One region of the Mesorhizobium sp. M1A.F.Ca.ET.072.01.1.1 genome, then DNA from elsewhere that is predicted to be linked to it. Evidence: riboswitches for the same ligand, from Rfam matches in the RefSeq annotation. Region 1 holds a riboswitch; each other region holds the start of a gene.
What was found. A riboswitch is a leader RNA that binds a small molecule or an ion and turns the genes downstream of it on or off. The one in region 1 is predicted to bind thiamine pyrophosphate.
Positions count from the first base shown of each region.

Region 1 (5,830 bases):
TGGACCAGCGCGACCTTCGCGACCGGACCGGCATGGCAAATTCGCCCTCAAATGCTATAGTCGCGGAAGCGGCAGGTCTGACCGGAGACGGCGATGACCAGTGCGAAGATCGACTTTCGTGAGCTGGGTGAAGCCGTTTTCCTGACCGATGGCGGCCTCGAGACCTCGCTTGTTTTTCTGGAAGGCCTCGATCTGCCCTCCTTCGCCGCCTTTCCGCTTCTTGGCGAGGAGGAGGGGCGGACGACGTTGGCCCGCTATTTCCGCCAATATCTCGACATCGCCGACAAACACGGCGTCGGCTTCGTGCTCGATACTCCGACGTGGCGCGCCAATCCGGACTGGGGCGAAAAGCTCGGCTATTCGAAAGTCGCATTGTCGGGCATAGACATGCAGGCAGTGTCATGGGCGCGGGCGCTGGCTGCGCCCTATGTTGCGCGTGGCATGACCGTGCTGGTCAATGGGGTGGTCGGACCCCGTGGCGACGGCTACCACGTTGACACAGTCATGTCGCCCGCCGAGGCCGAGATCTATCACGGCGATCAGGTCAAGGCATTCCGCGATGCCAGCGCCGATATGGTCAGCGCCATTACGATGACCTATGCGCAGGAGGCTGCCGGAATAGCCTGTGCCGCGATGGCGGTGGGGCTCCCGTCGGTGATTTCGTTTACCGTCGAGACGGACGGACGCCTGCCTTCGGGGGAGAGCCTGAGAGACGCCATCGAGACCGTTGACGACGAAACGGACGGCGCCCCCGCATATTTCATGATCAACTGCGCGCATCCAAGCCATTTCGACGCCGTCCTCGCCGGCGACGGACGCTGGATCAGGCGCATTCGCGGCGTGCGGGCCAACGCCTCCACCAAAAGCCATGCCGAGCTGGATGCGGCGACCGAACTCGATCCAGGCGATCCTGTCGACCTCGGCCGGCGCTATCGCGCGATGCGCGACCGCTTCGGCCAGATAGCCGTGCTCGGCGGCTGCTGCGGCACCGACAGACGCCATATCGCTGCGATCTGCGAGGCCTGCCTCTGAGGCTTGCCGATAGCGGCTAGCCTTCCATCTCCTCGCGCAGCATCTCCAACTCCAGCCACTCTTCCTCAAGTGAGGCCAGCGTGGTGCGCTCCTTGTCGAGCGCGGCGATGGTCTTCTGGAACGATGCGGGATCGCGCTCGTAGAAGGACGGGTCGGCGATATTGTTCTCCAGCCTTGAGATGGACGCGCTCACCGCCTCGATCTTCTTCGGCAGGGATTCCAGCGCGAACTTCTGCTTGAAGGAGAGCTTCTTGGCCGGGCTTTTAGCGCTGGTCTGTTCGGCCCTGGCCGTCGCTTCGTTCGCTTCAGCCTTCGGCCTTGCCTTGCGCTCCTCCAGCTTCGAGCCGCCGCGTTGCGCCAGCATGTCGGAATAGCCGCCGGCATATTCGAGCCAGCGTCCGGCGCCGTTGGGCGCGATCACGCTGGTGACTGTGCGGTCGAGGAAATCGCGATCGTGGCTGACCAGGACGACCGTTCCGGCAAAGCCGGCGACCAGTTCCTGCAGCAGCTCCAGCGTCTCCATGTCGAGGTCGTTGGTCGGCTCGTCGAGCACCAAAAGGTTCGCCGGCCGTGCCAGCACCCGGGCCAGCAGCAGTCGCGCCCGCTCGCCGCCCGAAAGCTCGCGCACCGGCGTGCGCGCCTGCTCCGGCTTGAAAAGAAAATCCTTCATATAGGAGACGACGTGGCGCTGCTCGCCATTGACGACAAGGTTCTCGCCGCGCCCGTCGGTCAGGTAATTCGCCAGCGTCTCCTGCGGGTCGACGGCCTCGCGCTTCTGGTCGAGCGTTGCGATTTCCAGATTGACGCCAAGCCGCACAGTCCCGGCATCCGGCGGCAGCTCGCCGGTCAGCATCTTGAGAAGCGTCGTCTTGCCGACGCCGTTCGGCCCGACAACGCCGACACGGTCGCCGCGCTGGATACGGGTCGAAAAGCCCTTGACCACGGTGAGGTCGCCAAAACTCTTCTCGATGCCTTTGGCTTCGATCACCAGCTTGCCGGATTCAGCGGCGTCGCTTGCCACCATCGTCGCCGAACCGTCGGCGCCGCGATGGCTGCGAAAACGCTGGCGCATGGCCTGCAGCTCGCCGAGCCGGCGCATGTTGCGCTTGCGCCTGGCGGTCACGCCATAGCGCAGCCAATGCTCCTCGCGCACGATCTGGCGGCCGAGCTTGTGCTGTTCGCGCTCCTCCTCTTCAAGCACCTGGTCGCGCCATTCCTCGAAATGCGCGAACCCCTTGTCCAGCCGGCGCGTCTGGCCGCGGTCGAGCCAGACGGTGGCGCGCGAGACGCGCTCGAGAAAGCGGCGGTCGTGCGAGATCAGGATCACGGCCGACGAGGTGCGGGCAAGCTCTTCTTCCAGCCATTCGATGACCGACAGGTCGAGATGGTTGGTCGGCTCGTCGAGGAGCAGGATATCGGGCTCCGGCGCCATGACGCGAGCGAGTGCTGCGCGGCGCGCCTCGCCGCCGGAAAGGTCGTTCGGCCGCTCCTCGCCGGTCAGGCCGAGATGCTCCATCAGATAGGTGGCGCGATGCGGGTCGTCGGCCGGCCCGAGGCCGGCTTCGACATAGGCGCGCACGCTGGCGAAGCCATCCATATCGGGCATTTGCGGCAGGTAGCGCACCGTTGCCGATGGCTGGCGGAATACGTCGCCGTCCTGCGGTTCGATCAGCCCCGCGACGATCTTGAGCAGCGTCGACTTGCCCGAACCGTTGCGGCCGACAAGCGCGATCTTCTCGCCGGCGGAGGCGCTCAGTACCGCGCCGTCGAGCAGCGGCGTGCCGCCAAAAGTCAGTTTTATGCGATCCAGATTGAGAAGAGGCGGGGCCATGTCAGCTTTCGGGAAGAGGATAGGGGTGGGCGAGCAGCAGCGCCCGGCCACGCTCGAGCGCGATATGGAGCCGGCCCTTAACCTCATTTGATATGGTAAGCGAGGAGCCGAACGCCACCTCGACACCGTCCAGCGGCCATTTGGCGCCTGAGACCGTCAGGCCGGCGAGGTCGGAGAAGCCGAGCACCGAGAACAGCGTGCCCTCGGCGTAGTCGAAGCCGGCTTTGCCCGGCAGGATGGGCACGCCTTCCTGCGCGCCGCTGGTCAGCAGGACGGTCATGCCTGCCTCGGCCAGCCGCACGCTCAGAGCCAAATGCAGAAAGGCATGATCGGCGCGCTTGCCGCCGAAGGCGCCGGCCAGCACCAGGCTGGTGGCGCCGCGCGCCAGCGCCTCGGCAATGGCGAGTTCGCCGTCGGTCATGTCCTTCTCGGTCGGGAAAATCTTGCGCGGCACGGCGGCCAGATTCTCCGGCAGGCTCGCCGGCACCGAGTCGAAATCTCCGACCCAGAGCTCCGGCAGCAGGCCAAGCATATCGGCATGGCCGATACCGGCATCGGCGGCGATAATGCGGGAGCCTTCGATCTGGCGATCGAGCCGAGGCGTGCGGACGATATCGCCGCCAAGCAGGATGGTGAATGTGCCCATGGCCGTCGCCCTTACCAGCCCGACCAACGAAACGGAAGCGGGCGCGTCCAAACGGAATCGCACTTCGCTACCGCGGTGAACCCTGATGGATGCCCAGGAAACTTCCGCTTGCGCGCCGCATCGGCCGGGCCTATGTCTCGAAATGCTCTAACGGGGTGCCGGACGCTGATTTTGCGAACCGGCTGAGAGGCACAAAGCCAACCCGCTGAACCTGATCCGGTTTGTACCGGCGGAGGGATTAGACGTTTCGGACCATCCGACGCCTCAATTCCTTTAACGCGAACGAAGGAGGCGCCGATGCGCTCGCTATTGTCCAACCTTGTTCTTGCAGTCGGCCTTGTTTCGCTTTTGGCAGGCGGATCTGCCGAGGCTAAAGACAAGCTTACCATCTACACCTACGAAAGCTTCACCGCCGACTGGGGTCTCGGGCCCGCGGTGAGGAAGGAATTCGAGGCCGAATGCGGCTGCGATCTTGAATTCGTCTCGGTTGCCGACGGCGTGGCACTGCTCAACCGCGTCAAGCTGGAGGGCGCCGGCACCAAGGCCGATGTCGTGCTCGGCCTCGATACCAACCTGACCGCGGATGCCAAGGCGAGCGGCCTATTCGCGCGGCATGGCGCGGTGGCCGATTTGAATGTGCCCGGCGGCTGGAAAGACGACACTTTCGTGCCTTTCGACTACGGCTATTTCGCCGTCGTCTACGACACCGAAAAGCTGAAGACCCCGCCGAAGAGCTTGAAGGAACTGGTCGAGGGCGCCGGCCCCGACAAGATCATCATCCAGGATCCGCGCACTTCGACGCCGGGCCTCGGGCTGCTGCTGTGGGTCAAGTCGGTCTATGGCGACAAGGCGCCGGAAGCCTGGGCCAAGCTGAAGCCGAAGGTGCTGACCGTGACGCCGGGCTGGAGCGAGGCCTATGGTCTGTTCACCAAGGGCGAGGCGCCGATGGTTCTCTCCTATACCACCTCGCCGGCCTACCACATGGTGGCCGAGAACACCGAGCGCTATCAGGCGGCGTCCTTCGAGGAGGGCGAATATCTGCAGATCGAGGTCGCCGGCATCACCAAAACCGGCGCGAAGAACCCGCTGGCGGAAAAATTCATAGCCTTCATGACCGGGCCCAAGTTCCAGAACGTCATCCCGGAGACCAACTGGATGTTCCCGGCCGGCAAGACCGACAAGCCGCTCAACCCGGCCTTCGAAAAGCTGGTGAAGCCGACCAAAACCCTGCTGTTCAGCCCGGACGAGGTGGCGGCCAACCGCAAGGCCTGGGTGGATGAATGGCTGGCGGCGATGAGCAAGTAGGACGCAGGATGGCGCTTGAGCACCCCCCTCTGTCCGGCCGGCCATCTCCCCCGCAAAGGGGGAAATTCGCGGTCATCGGTGATTTCGCTAGCCGCCGACGGTGTAGGAAGAGCGGCAAAGCTGCCAATCTCCCTCCTAGAGAGGGAGATGTCCGGCAGGACAGAGGGGGGTGCGACGGAACGTGGCGTTCGCTAGCTCGAGCCAACGTGGTGCAGCGTGCAATCCACGCCGCGCCCTGACCCTCGCATCACCGCCGGCATCATCGCCCTTGTCGCCATCACTTTGCTCATCGGCGGCGCCTTCGCCGGCCTGATCCTCGAAGGCGCGAGCGGTCCGTCCAGCGCTGCCGCGGCCTTCGACAGCTATCTGCTCCGCGTCGCCCGCTTCACGCTTTGGCAGGCGCTGCTGTCGACATTGCTTTCGGTCTTGCCGGCAGTGTTCGTCGGCCGCGCCCTGTCCAGGCAAACGAACTTTCCCGGACGTCGCCTGATCCTGCAGTTGTTCACGGTGCCGCTGGCGCTGCCGGCCATCGTCGCCGCGCTCGGCGTGTTGGCGCTCTACGGCCGTGCCGGTTATTTTGCCGGCATCCTCGGCACGTTCGGCGGTGGGGAATGGCCGGGCATTTACGGCCTTTCCGGCATCCTGGTCGCGCATGTCTTCTTCAACCTGCCATTGGCCACGCGGCTGTTCCTCGAGGCGCTCGGCACCGTGCCGGCCGACCAGTGGCGGCTGGCGAGCCAGCTCGGTATGGACGCTCGGTCGGCCTTCCGGCTGATCGAATGGCCGGCGCTGCGCACGGCGCTGCCTGGGGTCGCCGGGCTGGTCTTCATGCTGTGCATCACCTCCTTCACCATCGTGCTGACGCTGGGCGGCGGGCCGGCGGCGACGACGCTGGAGGTCGCGATCTACCAGGCGCTGCGCTTCGATTTCGATCCCGCGCGGGCCGTGACACTAACGTTTCTGCAGATCGTGCTGACCTTCGTCGTGGTCGCCATGCTGACGCGACTCGGCGCCAA
Region 1 covers NZ_RZSF01000095.1:13,912-19,741, forward strand. The annotation lists gene EOA32_RS15515 (homocysteine S-methyltransferase family protein) at 94-1,032, shown strand; gene EOA32_RS15520 (ABC-F family ATP-binding cassette domain-containing protein) at 1,049-2,863, opposite strand; gene EOA32_RS15525 (thiamine diphosphokinase) at 2,865-3,509, opposite strand; TPP riboswitch at 3,651-3,764, shown strand; gene thiB (thiamine ABC transporter substrate binding subunit) at 3,807-4,814, shown strand; partial or broken gene EOA32_RS15540 (ABC transporter permease subunit) at 5,031-5,830, shown strand, end outside.

Region 2 (6,436 bases), on a different contig from region 1:
TGGCGACAAACGACACACGAGTTCGTCGCGGACTTTTAACTCTGCGAAGGCGCGTCTTCGAGCGCTTTGAAACCCTACACCCATCTGCAGGCCATCTGTATCAAGCTTTGGACCAAAACCGTTTCCATCGCTCACGAGCGTTCTCTCTGGGGGTCTCAAGTGGGGCTTGCCCATGGCCACGAATTTTTGGGCGACAGCGGTGCAGAGGCCGCATACCGCTGCCTGCTTGACGTCGCTGACCGTGTCCATGTCCGAAATTTGCCTACAAATTTCGGACGCCCTTGGGCGCGCTAGATTCGCTATGGAAAGCTGGAAGCACTCGCAAGCCCGGTGGCCACAGCGTCTGCAGCGCCAAGCTATTCCTCCGTATCCAAACCCGCATCCTCATGGCCACTAGCCAACTCTGGCATAATTTCACCAGCAAGCAGCTCATCTCTGCTCAGCAGCCCGGCATCCTCGAGCGCCTCGCAGTCCGGGAGATCGCGAAGCGTGTCGAGGCCGAACTCGAGCAGGACGCTTTTGTCGTCACATAGGTGTAGGGAGCGCCGGGCGTCGGACTGCGCGGGTTCGACGCGATCAGGCCGGTGCCGCAGATGGCCGATCAGGTCGCGACTGATTACTTCCCGAAAACCGACGACAATTCGGCGCGGGTAATCGGCTGGAAGTGCCGATGCACATCAGCATCAGCACGTCCGACCACGTCAGGTCCACGGCACGCCCGCTGCTTCCGCAGGCGCGGATGGCATCGGCATAGGCCGGCCGTGTCAGGTGCTTCCAGCCGCCGGCGACAGCGACGAGGTCATAGGGCCGTCCGCGCAGCTCTCGGATGTCGTCGATGAGAAGGTCACGGGCGAGCTCGCGGGAGAGACTGCACCGCAAGCGCGTCCCGCGCGCGCGAACTGCTCGATCAACTGATCTCAGACGACGACGAATCTCGTCCAGATTCCAAAAGCGGTGGCCGCAGCGGCGCTTTGCGGGCTCGCGTTACCACAGATCGCAGAACTGTGATCTCGCCTTGTGCCCGAGACCGCAATCTGGGCTCGCGACGAAGCATATCGCTTGCGATCATCAAAGGACGCGTCGACGCCGTCGGTTGCCTTTTCCACCGCCGCCTCACACATCGTGTTGGGGCTGAAGAGCTACCTGCAAATCCTCGCAACGGGCGCGGCCGCATCCTTGATTTTACAAATTGACACGTCTTGGTTTTTAGAAAATGCCACGTGCGATGATGGCGCCAAAAAAAAATGTCACGCGAGATGATCATGCCTGAGGTAAATGGTCCGCCAAAGTTGGGAAAGGTATACCGGTTGAATGGTGGATAGGTACGCCGGATAAAAAGGGCTTCGGGTTCCGGAAGACGAACTAATCGACGGATAGGCGCTGCTCGTGAGGGAAACTGCATGCGCATTACGGTTATGACCATCCAGGGATGTCGGATATGATCTTGAATAGTGACATTGCAGGCCAAAGAGCGGCCGAGAAGCTAGCAGAGGGCCTGAAATCGCAGGGCAAGCAGCAATACGAAGAAAGGTCGAGGGAACGCGAACGAGATGTGTCTCGTTAGGTCGCACGTTGCACCAGGGGTGCGTCGGAAGGCACTCCGCCGTGTCCTGAAGAGGTAGCCTGCACTTGAGAATAGCCACGGTGGTACCTTATTTTCGGCTGTGAAGCACACGAGACCCGCGACGTGAGACCCAGTTGCTCAATACCCAGTTGCTGGGTGAGCGTGCATGACTGCCAACGGAAGGTCTTGCACGCACCCTCGCGATCTTGAGCAATGGTCGCCATGACTTTCTTCTTGCAGGCTTTTGAGTGGCCCAGCCTGCAATCACCAGACCCCACCGACTCTAAAGAGCGTGGCAGACGGGATAGTCGAGGTTGCCCGGCACAATTACGCTCAAGGCTTGCGCCGCCCAGAGGACACGCTGAAAAGGCAGCATGGGCGCGCAAGCACGCCATTCACGAGAGGTTCGACATGAAGACTATGCAAGAAAAAGACATTCCGGCATTCGTGCAAGCAGTTGTGGAGGCCGGCTGCAACATTTGCGCGATTGGCAACTTGGGATATGTCTTTGGCGATGCTGATTTGACGCCGGCGCAACGGAGGTCCGTCGAGCCACAGCTGCGCAGGATTGCTGAGATCTACGGCGAACGCGATCATCTCATGGACGAGATAGCTGTATATCTGCGGTCGATCGGACGCCATGTCGAGGTTGAGCCGAAGACAGGTGTTTCCTGATGGCCGCGATCGATCGCGTTCCGTAGTCGCCATTTCTATTGGGTAACGAGCAGCCGTCTTCCAACCTCTGAAACAAAAAAGAGGTGACCCCCAAAGGCCGCTCTCGAGACCGCAAGTCTGAGCCGCTAACGCATTGCGATAACCAGGCTGTCCGAACTGGGCGTCGATGCCTTCCTCGACCAGGTCGCGGTAGGCGGCGATCTCATCTACCGCATGCATAGCCAAGCCAGAGAAGTTTTCGGCAGCGGAATTCTCGGTCGCTTCCCCTTTTATGACTAGAGGGTGCGGCCGATCCGGCCGCGACGATCTCGCAGGGATTGCCATATACGGCAACACGAACACCGGCGGATCAATACTCGGATAATGGCGGCCGGCTATGTAGCGATCGATCGCGCACCAACATATCAATGCAATAGCTTAGTTGCTTTCAAAGGCGGGTCTCTACGAACTGCAAGCAAGCTAAACGATTGCGTCAACTCTTCCTCGCAGAGCGAAAACTCCGCGCCCACGCGATTTCTCTGCTGGAACAGCGGCACATCCTCAGCGCCAGGACACGGCCGCCGCCGTCGGGTTTTACGAAGCCGGTGATTGCATAAGTTGCCCGCAAGATATCATTGGTATCGGGAACGCCGCCGATGCCGCATCCTGAATAGAGCGGCCGCTTGCACCTGCCAGCCCGACGACCAGATCATATCTGCAACTCCATCTACCTGGACGTGGTGCAAATCACCTCGCTGAAGCCGCAAATCGTCGCCTTCGACCAGGATAACCACATCCGTGACCGCCTGAGCTACTCGGTCGATCTCGACGCACATGGCCGATACAGTTTTTCCATCCTTCACGAAGCGAATGAGACTTTGGCCATTCCAGCCCTGGTCTACGGGGCGTGACTTGTCCCCGATGCATGCGCGAGCTCTCCGCTCGGCCGGCCGCCGGACGTCGCCACCGGCCGAAGGCGCCCGAAGGCGCCCGAAGGCGCTTGACAAAGCAGCACCGGCCCATTCAACTTGAGGCATTCACCAGGGGAGTCCCGGTAAGGGGCTGAGATACTGCTGGCTTTCGCGGCGCAGTGACCCGTTGAACCTGATCCAGTTCATACTGGCGTAGGGACGGTGCAAGCGCTTTGCGGGAGTTTACGCCCGAGGTCCTGCTGCAGCAGGTCTACAGAAGCGTCTTTTCATCCTTCCGGCACAGAACTGGGTCTCCAATGCATGAGCAAAGGAGCCTCACGATGAATGCCCTCACCCCCGCCGTGTCGACGGGACCACTGCCCGCCTCGCGGAAAATCCACAAGCCCGGCGTCCTCTACCCGCAGATCAGGGTGCCGATGCGCGAGATTTCCGTCCATCCGACGGCCGGCGAACCGCCCGTCACCGTCTACGATCCGTCCGGCCCCTACACCGATCCATCAGTCCAAACCAGCATCGAAAAAGGCCTTGCCCGGCTTCGCCACGAATGGGTCACGGCGCGTTGCGATGTCGAAGCCTATGACGGCCGCCACGTCCGGCCGGAAGACAATGGATTCGCCACCGGCGAGCGCCTGACACCGGAATTTCCGATACGCAATCGGCCGCTCAAGGCCAAGCAGGGCAAGGCGGTGACCCAACTTGCCTATGCGCGCGCCGGCATCATCACGCCAGAAATGGAGTTCGTAGCCATCCGCGAGAATCTCGGCCGCGAGGTGATGCGCGGCAAGCTGCAACGCGACGGCGAAGCCTTCGGCGCGGCGATCCCAGATTTCGTCACACCCGAATTCGTGCGCGACGAGGTGGCGCGCGGACGCGCAATCATTCCCGCCAACATCAATCATCCCGAGAGCGAACCGATGATCATCGGGCGAAATTTCCTGGTGAAGATCAACGCCAACATCGGTAACTCGGCTGTCACATCGTCGATGGCCGAAGAGGTCGAAAAGATGGTGTGGGCGATCCGCTGGGGCGCCGATACGGTGATGGACCTGTCGACCGGCCGCAACATCCACAACATCCGCGACTGGATCGTGCGCAATGCACCGGTGCCGATCGGCACGGTGCCGCTCTATCAGGCGCTCGAAAAGGTCGGCGGCATCGCCGAGGACCTCAACTGGGAGGTCTATCGCGACACGCTGATCGAGCAGGCCGAGCAAGGCGTCGACTATTTCACCATCCACGCCGGCGTGCGGCTGCACTACATACCGCTGACCGTCGACCGGGTCACGGGCATCGTCTCGCGCGGCGGCTCGATCATGGCCAAATGGTGCCTGCACCATCACCGGGAGAGCTTCCTCTACGAGCATTTCGAGGAGATCTGCGACATCGCCAGAGCCTATGACGTTTCCTTCTCGCTCGGCGACGGCCTTCGTCCCGGTTCAATCGCCGATGCGAACGACGCGGCGCAATTCGCCGAACTGGAAACACTTGGAGAACTCACCAAGATTGCCTGGGCAAAGGACTGCCAGGTGATGATCGAAGGCCCGGGCCATGTCCCCATGCACAAGATCAGGCAGAACATGGACAAGCAGCTCGCAGTGTGCGGTGAGGCGCCGTTCTACACGTTGGGGCCGCTGACGACCGACATCGCGCCGGGCTATGACCACATCACCTCAGGGATAGGTGCCGCCATGATAGGCTGGTTCGGCACCGCAATGCTTTGCTACGTCACGCCGAAAGAGCATCTCGGCCTTCCCGACCGCAACGACGTCAAGATTGGGGTGATCACTTACAAGATAGCCGCCCATGCAGCCGATCTGGCGAAGGGCCATCCGGCAGCGAAAACCAGGGATGATGCCCTTTCGCGCGCGCGCTTCGAGTTCCGCTGGGAGGACCAGTTCAACCTGTCGCTCGACCCCGAAACCGCACGGTCCTTCCACGACCAGACCTTGCCCAAGGAGGCGCACAAGCTGGCACATTTCTGTTCGATGTGCGGGCCGAAATTCTGCTCCATGCGCATTTCCCACGACATCCGTGCCGAGGCTCAGAAGGAAGGCATGGCGGCAATGGCGGCAAAATACCGGGAGGGCGGCGATCTCTACATGCCGGCGGACGAGACTGGCGTACCGGTCGTGCCGGAGGCTCCCAAACCATCATGAGGGTGCTCGTCAAAGGGGCCGGCGTTGCCGGCCTCACCGTCGCTTTCGAACTCGCCGCCCGCGGCGCGACGGTCACAGTCGCCGAGATGCGGCATGGCCTTGGCGGCAACGCGTCGTGGTTCGCCGGCGGCATGCTGGCGCCATGGTGCGAGCGCGAAAGCGCGGAGCAGCCGGTGCTGGATCTCGGACGCGACGCTGCCGACTGGTGGGATGCGGTGCTGTCGGGTCAGGTGACACGGGCCGGGACATTGGTCGTGGCCGCGCCGCGTGATGCCGGTGAGCTTGACCGGTTCGCCAGTCGCACGTCAGGGCATAGGCGCGTCGATGAAAACGAAATTGCGCTCCTGGAACCCGACCTCGCCGGCCGCTTCCGGCGTGGATTGCTCTTCCCCAACGAGGCTCACCTCGACCCACGCCAGGCGATGGCGGCACTTCATGACAACCTTGCGACCATGGGTGTCAAATTCCACTTCGGCTGCGACGCCCGGCCTGTTTCGGGTTTCGCCCGTCAGATAGACTGCATGGGAATGGCAGCGGCCGATGACAGGCTGCGCGGTGTTCGCGGCGAAATGCTGATCCTTCGCACGCCTGATGTCTCGCTGTCGCGGCCGGTCCGTTTGCTTCATCCACGCTTTCCGCTTTATGCCGTGCCGCGCACCGATCACCGTTTCATGATCGGAGCGACGATGATTGAAAGCCAGAGCGCCGGACCGGTGACGGCGCGTTCCATGATGGAGCTGCTGGGCGCCGCCCATGCCCTCCATCCGGCCTTTGGTGAGGCCGAGATCGTTGAAACCGGTGTGGGTGTCCGTCCGGCATTTCCCGACAATTTGCCACGCGTCGAAACAGACGGTGAGATCATCGCGATCAACGGTCTTTATCGTCACGGTTTTCTCCTCGCCCCCGCCATGGCGCGCCAGGCTGCCGGCCTGGTTTTCAGTCAAGACAGAACCAAGGAGCATGCTCATGAAACTGATGGTCAACGGCGAGGCGCGTGAGATTGCCGCCACCACGCTGGCCGAGTTGCTTGCCGCGCTCGACTATGAGGGCGATTGGCTCGCCACCGCCGTCAACGGCGACCTCGTGCACAAAGCCAACCGCACGGAGTTCCAGTTGAGCGACGGCGACCG
Region 2 covers NZ_RZSF01000338.1:56-6,491, reverse strand. The annotation lists partial or broken gene EOA32_RS40225 (SMC-Scp complex subunit ScpB) at 357-879, opposite strand; gene EOA32_RS40835 (hypothetical protein) at 1,778-2,239, shown strand; gene EOA32_RS30840 (hypothetical protein) at 2,902-3,129, shown strand; TPP riboswitch at 3,251-3,367, shown strand; gene thiC (phosphomethylpyrimidine synthase ThiC) at 3,471-5,306, shown strand; gene thiO (glycine oxidase ThiO) at 5,303-6,304, shown strand; gene thiS (sulfur carrier protein ThiS) at 6,273-6,436, shown strand, end outside.
Region 2: linked by a shared signal. The riboswitch ahead of thiC (phosphomethylpyrimidine synthase ThiC) and the one ahead of thiB (thiamine ABC transporter substrate binding subunit) in region 1 are both predicted to bind thiamine pyrophosphate.

Region 3 (6,436 bases), on a different contig from region 1:
CAAGGTCTACGAGGTGATAACTGCCTCCGCAGGCAATTCGTGGATGTTCGAGAACCGGGTGCCGCACGTGCTGGACGGCGACTACACGCCGCGCAGCGCGGTCGACATCTTCGTCAAGGACCTCGGCATCATTCAGGATATGGCTCGCAGCGCCAAATTCCCGGTGCCCGTGGCCGCGGCCGCGCTACAGATGTTCCTGGCGACCTCGGCGGCTGGAATGGGCCGCGACGACGACGCATCCGTGGCCCGGCTCTACGCAAAGATCACCGGCACCGAACTGCCTACCACCCGCAAACCTGGCCAACCGGCCTGACATCGGCCTGAGGAAGACTGGATCGCCCATGCCCCGCTTTGCCGCCAACCTGACAATGATGTTCAGCGAGTGGCCGTTCCTGGATCGGTTCCAGGCGGCCGCCGATGCCGGCTTCCGTGCGGTCGAATTCCTGTTTCCTTACGAGCACACGCCCGAGGCGATCGGCGAGCGCCTTCGCAGATACGGTTTGACCCAGGCTCTGTTCAATTTGCCGCCTGGCGATTGGGCGGCCGGCGAGCGAGGACTGGCCGCCTTGCCCGATCGGTTCGCCGAACTCCAGGCCGCCGTGGCATCTGCCCTTCCCTACGCGGAGGCCACGGGCGTGAAGCGCCTGCATTTGATGTCGGGGCTCGCCGCTCGCGGGGACAGGGCGGCCATGGATGCCTATCGCAAAGCGATCCTCTGGACCGCCGGCAAGCTTGCCGATCGCGGCATCGACCTGGTGATCGAACCGATCAATGGTCGCGACATGGCCGGCTATTTCCTCAATGACTTCGACTTTGCCGAACAGCTCATCGGCGAACTGGCGCTGCCCAACCTCAAGCTGCAGTTCGATGTCTACCACCGCCAGATCCTGCATGGCGATGTCGTCATGGCGTTGCGCCGGCTGCTGCCGATCATTGGCCATGTCCAGATAGCAAGCGTGCCCTCCCGCCATGAGCCGACTTCGGAAGAGCTCAACGACCGGTTCATCTTCGCGGAACTGGACCGGCTGGGCTATGATGGTTTCGTCGGTTGCGAATATCGGCCCAGCGGCACGACACTTGAGGGGCTCGGCTGGTTCGCCCCCTTTGCCGGCGAGCCCCTTCCCCAGGCTGGCATCGGAGTTTCGCCATGAGCCTCGCCCTCGGCGCAATTGCGGACGACTACACAGGCGCGTCCGACCTGGCCAACACGCTCGCCAAGGAAGGCCTGCGCACGGTTCAAACCATCGGCGTTCCGGCCGCAGGTCTCGATCTTCCCGAGGTCGACGCGGTTGTCGTCTCGCTCAAGATCCGTTCGGTTGCGGCAGCGCAGGCGGTGGAGCGCGCCCGCGCGGCCGACCAATGGCTGCGCGCCCGCGGGGCAGCGCATGTGATGTACAAGATCTGCTCGACCTTCGATTCCACCGATGCTGGCAATATCGGCCCGGTGCTGGACGCCTTGCGTCACGACGTGAACGAGAAATCGGTTTTGGTGACGCCGGCCTTTCCGGAAACCGGCCGAACCGTCTACCAGGGGAATCTTTTCGTCGGCGCGGTGCCGCTCAACGAGAGTCCGCTCAAGGATCACCCGCTCAATCCCATGCGCGATGCCAATCTGGTGCGCGTACTCGCCCGGCAGAGCATGGCAGCGGTCGGGTCGATCGACCTCGCGACGGTCGCGCGCGGCGCGGACGCGATCCTCGCGCGCAACGCGGCGATTTCCCAGGATGGGGCCGGAGCGGCGATCGTCGACGCCGTCTTCGAGAGCGATCTTGAAGCGATCGGCGCCGCAGCCTTGGCACAACGCCTGTCGGTCGGAGCGTCCGGCCTGGGATTGGGTCTCGCCCGCGGCCTGGTCGCCGCCGGCACCGCGCAGCGCCATCAACGGACGGTGCTGCGGGATCGGCCAGCCAAGGGGCCCGCGGCGTGCTTGGCCGGCAGCTGTTCGCGGGCGACCCTGACGCAGATTGCCCGCGCCGAAGAGACGATGCCGGTGCTGAGGCTCGATCCGGAAAGGTTGATGAGCGGAGCGGCGGAGACGCACCGTGCGCTCGCATGGGCGGCCGCCCGCTTGGCCGATGGCCCCGTGCTCATCGCCAGCAGTGGATCGCCCGAGGTGGTTTCGGCGCTGCAGGCGCGGCATGGACGTGACGCTGCCGGTCATGTGATCGAGCAGTCGCTGGCGACGATCGCCGAAGGTCTGGTCGAACTCGGCGTGCGCAGGTTGGTCGTGGCAGGCGGCGAGACGTCCGGCGCCGTCGTGGACCAGCTTGCCATTCCCGCCTTCGAGTTGGGCCCCGAAATCGCCGCGGGTGTCCCCGCGCTGCGCGCACTCGGCAGCCCGCACGGCGAGCTGCTGCTTGCCCTGAAGTCAGGCAATTTCGGTGGCGACCGTTTCTTCGCGGACGCCTTGGCCGTTTTGGCATGAGGAGTGACGGGGTCTTGGCTGTCCAAGGATAACTGAGAAGGTCGCGCCAGGGTCGAATGGCAGCGATGGACTGCGAAGAGGCCGCTCCTGCGCCATCAACCGAATGACTGATTTTTGGTCGAAGACGGTGATGCACAATCTCGCGCCCGGCGGACCTGCCGAATGACGGCAGCCGCTACGACCTGCACCGATCGCTGCCGGCAGCGCGCCGGCCGCCGCAGTGGTGCCCTCGAGCGACAATTCGCCCCTTCATAAATCCGTTGTGTCGATTTCGTAGATGAAACAGGGGGGCTTTGTGTAATGCCACTCTCTGGAAAAGGATGGAAAATGTCCAAGATCCCCGGCAAGACCGAAACGATCGACAACGCGGAATCCGCTACTTACGAGCCGTACCGGGTTACCGAGCAGGTTCGCGCTGTCGCCGAACAGGGCGTTGAGCAGGCGAAGGAAGCATTTTCCAAATTGGAATCGAACGCCGAGACGACTCAAAAGGCTCTTGAGTCGACCCTTGAGGTGGCCAAGACCACCCGCAACGAGGTGTCGCTGAAGACGATCGCAGCTCTGCGAGCCAATGCCGAAGCCGGCTTCGCTCACCTCGAAGCACTGGTTGCCGTGAAGTCGCCATCCGAGTTCTTCGAGTTGCAGGCCGCTTTCGTGAACAAACAGATCGACACTTCCGTCGAGCAGGCCAAGACCCTGCAGGCGGTGATGTTGAGAGCCACCGAAGACGTATCCAAGCCGATCAAGGATGCCTTCGAAAAGGCTTTGAAGAAGGCCGCTTGACTGCTCAGGCAATCCGAGACCGGAGGTCGCAGACCTCCTCTGCTCGTTACGACATCAAGACCGGCACCTTCGCGCCGGTCTTCTTCCATTCGGCCGGCGTCCTTTGCACGAACCTCATCCATCGGCCAAGCATCGCTTTTCCAAACAGTTGGCTACGGAAAGGCGCGCAGAGACGGAGACGAAGGCCCGAAATCGGGACGAGGACGCCGCTTTGGTCCTGTAGCTACTTGACCGTTGATCGTTGCAGCCCGGTGCCGGCGATTTCTCCGGGGCTGCTTTCGAAGTCGAAGAGCCTTTGGGTCGCAAGCGCCGCGGCGCCACGCGCCCAGGAATCGTCTGCCCAATCGGGTGCAATCGGCAGCGGGTCCCACATGACATAACGCTTCAATGCATCGCGCATTGGCCCGAACAGATAGTCGCCAAAGGTCGCAATGGCGGTACGCTGATCCTGTCGGCGTTGAGCGGGACGCGGACGAGAACAACCACAGCATTCGCGAACAGGCTCCCGGCAAGGCCCTTGCAGCCGTCGTGGGAACGCTGCAACTCGACCCTTACGGCTGCACAATAATCCGGTCCTGAACAAATCGAACCAGCGTCCGTAGACGCCGAACAGATGCTCTTCGAGGCGAAAAATGCGTTCTTCAACCCGCCGCCACAAGGGATCGCAAAAGCGTTTCCTTGGCGGATGACAAGTGGGTCCGGCTGCCAGTTCCAGCGCGCAAGATCGTGGCTCAATGGGCGTCGATGTAAGTCAGATGCTCGATCAAAGCTGCGTGCTTGCGCTGCTTCTCGTCGCCCTTGTTCGAGGCTGGAGAAGTCATGAAATCGAGTTGACAGGATAGCGTCGCATCGTCCAACCTGCGCCCCTCACCAGGGGAGTCCCGGCAAGGGGCTGAGATACTGCTATCGCGCGCAGTGACCCGTTGAACCTGATCCAGTTCATACTGGCGTAGGGACGGTGCGAGGCTTCGCGGGTCGGCAATCCGGCTTCGGCATTCGGGCAGTGCCCGCATCCTAAGCGAAGCGTCACTTCCTCCTCATCGCGTGGACTGGGTCTCCGTTGCACTCGAGCAAGGAGGCTCACTCATGAATGCCCACACCCCGACCGTCACCGTCGGCGAATTGCCCGCTTCGAAGAAGGTCCACAAACCCGGTCAGCTTCACCCGGAGCTGCGGGTGCCGATGCGCGAGATCTCGGTCCACTCGAGCGCCGGCGAGCCGCCGGTCACTGTCTACGACTCGTCCGGTCCCTACACGGACGCCACGGTGAAAACCGACATCGAGCGTGGCTTGCCACGGCTGCGCGAGGCATGGATCGAGGCGCGCGGAGATGTGGGGCGCTACGAGGGCCGCACGATCAAGCCGGAAGACAACGGCTTCGTCTCAGCCGATCGCCTGACGCCGGAATTCCCGGTTCGCAACAGACCGTTGCGCGCGGCCGGCGGCCGCGCCGTCACCCAGCTCGCCTATGCGCGCGCCGGCATGATCACGCCTGAGATGGAGTTCGTCGCCATCCGCGAGAACCTCGGCCGTGAGCAGTTGCGTTCGAAACTTCAACGCGATGGCGAAAGCTTCGGCGCCGCGATCCCTGACTTCGTCACGCCGGAATTCGTGCGCGACGAGGTGGCGCGCGGCCGCGCCATCATCCCGTCCAACATCAACCACCCGGAAAGCGAGCCGATGATCATCGGCCGCAATTTCCTGGTCAAGATCAACGCCAATATCGGCAACTCCGCCGTCACCTCCTCGATGGCCGAGGAGGTCGAGAAGATGGTGTGGGCGATCCGCTGGGGCGCCGACACGGTGATGGACCTCTCGACCGGGCGCAACATCCACAACATCCGCGAATGGATGGTGCGCAATTCGCCGGTGCCGATCGGTACGGTGCCGATCTACCAAGCGCTTGAGAAGGTCGGCGGCGTCGCCGAAGAACTGACCTGGGAGGTGTTCCGCGACACCCTCATCGAGCAGGCCGAGCAGGGCGTGGACTATTTCACGATCCATGCCGGCGTACGCCTGCCCTATATCCCGCTCACCGTCGACCGCGTCACCGGCATCGTGTCGCGCGGCGGCTCGATCATGGCCAAATGGTGCTTGCATCACCACAAGGAGAGTTTTCTCTACGAGCATTTCGAGGAGATCTGCGACATCGCCCGGTCCTATGACGTGGCGTTCTCGCTCGGCGACGGCCTTCGCCCCGGCTCGATCGCCGATGCCAATGACGCGGCCCAGTTCGCCGAGCTGGAAACGCTCGGAGAGCTCACCAAGATCGCCTGGTCCAAGGACTGCCAGGTGATGATCGAGGGCCCCGGCCACGTGCCGATGCACAAGATCAAGCAAAACATGGACAAGCAGCTCGCGGTCTGTGGCGAAGCGCCGTTCTACACGCTCGGGCCGCTCACCACCGACATCGCGCCGGGCTATGACCACATCACATCGGGCATCGGCGCGGCGATGATCGGCTGGTTCGGAACGTCGATGCTCTGCTACGTCACGCCGAAGGAGCATCTCGGCCTGCCCGACCGCGACGACGTCAAGACTGGCGTCATCACCTACAAGATCGCCGCTCATGCCGCCGACCTCGCCAAGGGCCATCCGGCCGCCCAGGTCAGGGACGACGCGCTGTCGAGGGCGCGCTTCGAGTTCCGGTGGGAGGACCAGTTCAACCTGTCGCTCGATCCGGAGACGGCGCGCGCCTTCCACGACGAAACCCTGCCGAAGGAGGCGCACAAGGTGGCGCATTTCTGCTCCATGTGCGGTCCCAAATTCTGCTCGATGCGGATCTCGCACGACATCCGCGCGGAAGCGCAGAAGGAAGGGCTCGCGGCCATGGCTGCGAAGTACCGCGACGGCGGCGATCTCTATATGCCGCTCGACAGCACCCCCGAGCGCACGGACACGCCATGAAGGTGCTCATTCGCGGCGCTGGCGTTGCCGGATTGACGCTCGCGCACGAGCTGGCAACGCGCGGCGCCGATGTGACCGTGGTCGAGAAACGGCTAGAGATCGCCGGCAATGCCTCCTGGCAGGCTGGCGGCATGCTCGCGCCCTGGTGCGAGCGCGAGAACGCCGAAGAGACCGTGCTGACGCTCGGACGCGGCGCAGCCGACTGGTGGGACGCCGCCTTGCCCGGCCATGTCGCGCGCCGCGGCACGCTGGTGCTGGCGTCTGCCCGCGATGCCGGCGAACTCGACCGCTTCGGCCGCCGCACATCCGGCTTCAGGCATT
Region 3 covers NZ_RZSF01000117.1:1,303-7,738, reverse strand. The annotation lists gene ltnD (L-threonate dehydrogenase) at 1-313, shown strand, start outside; gene otnI (2-oxo-tetronate isomerase) at 342-1,151, shown strand; gene otnK (3-oxo-tetronate kinase) at 1,148-2,425, shown strand; gene EOA32_RS17575 (phasin) at 2,753-3,208, shown strand; gene EOA32_RS39275 (hypothetical protein) at 3,432-3,608, opposite strand; TPP riboswitch at 4,071-4,182, shown strand; gene thiC (phosphomethylpyrimidine synthase ThiC) at 4,295-6,115, shown strand; gene thiO (glycine oxidase ThiO) at 6,112-6,436, shown strand, end outside.
Region 3: linked by a shared signal. The riboswitch ahead of thiC (phosphomethylpyrimidine synthase ThiC) and the one ahead of thiB (thiamine ABC transporter substrate binding subunit) in region 1 are both predicted to bind thiamine pyrophosphate.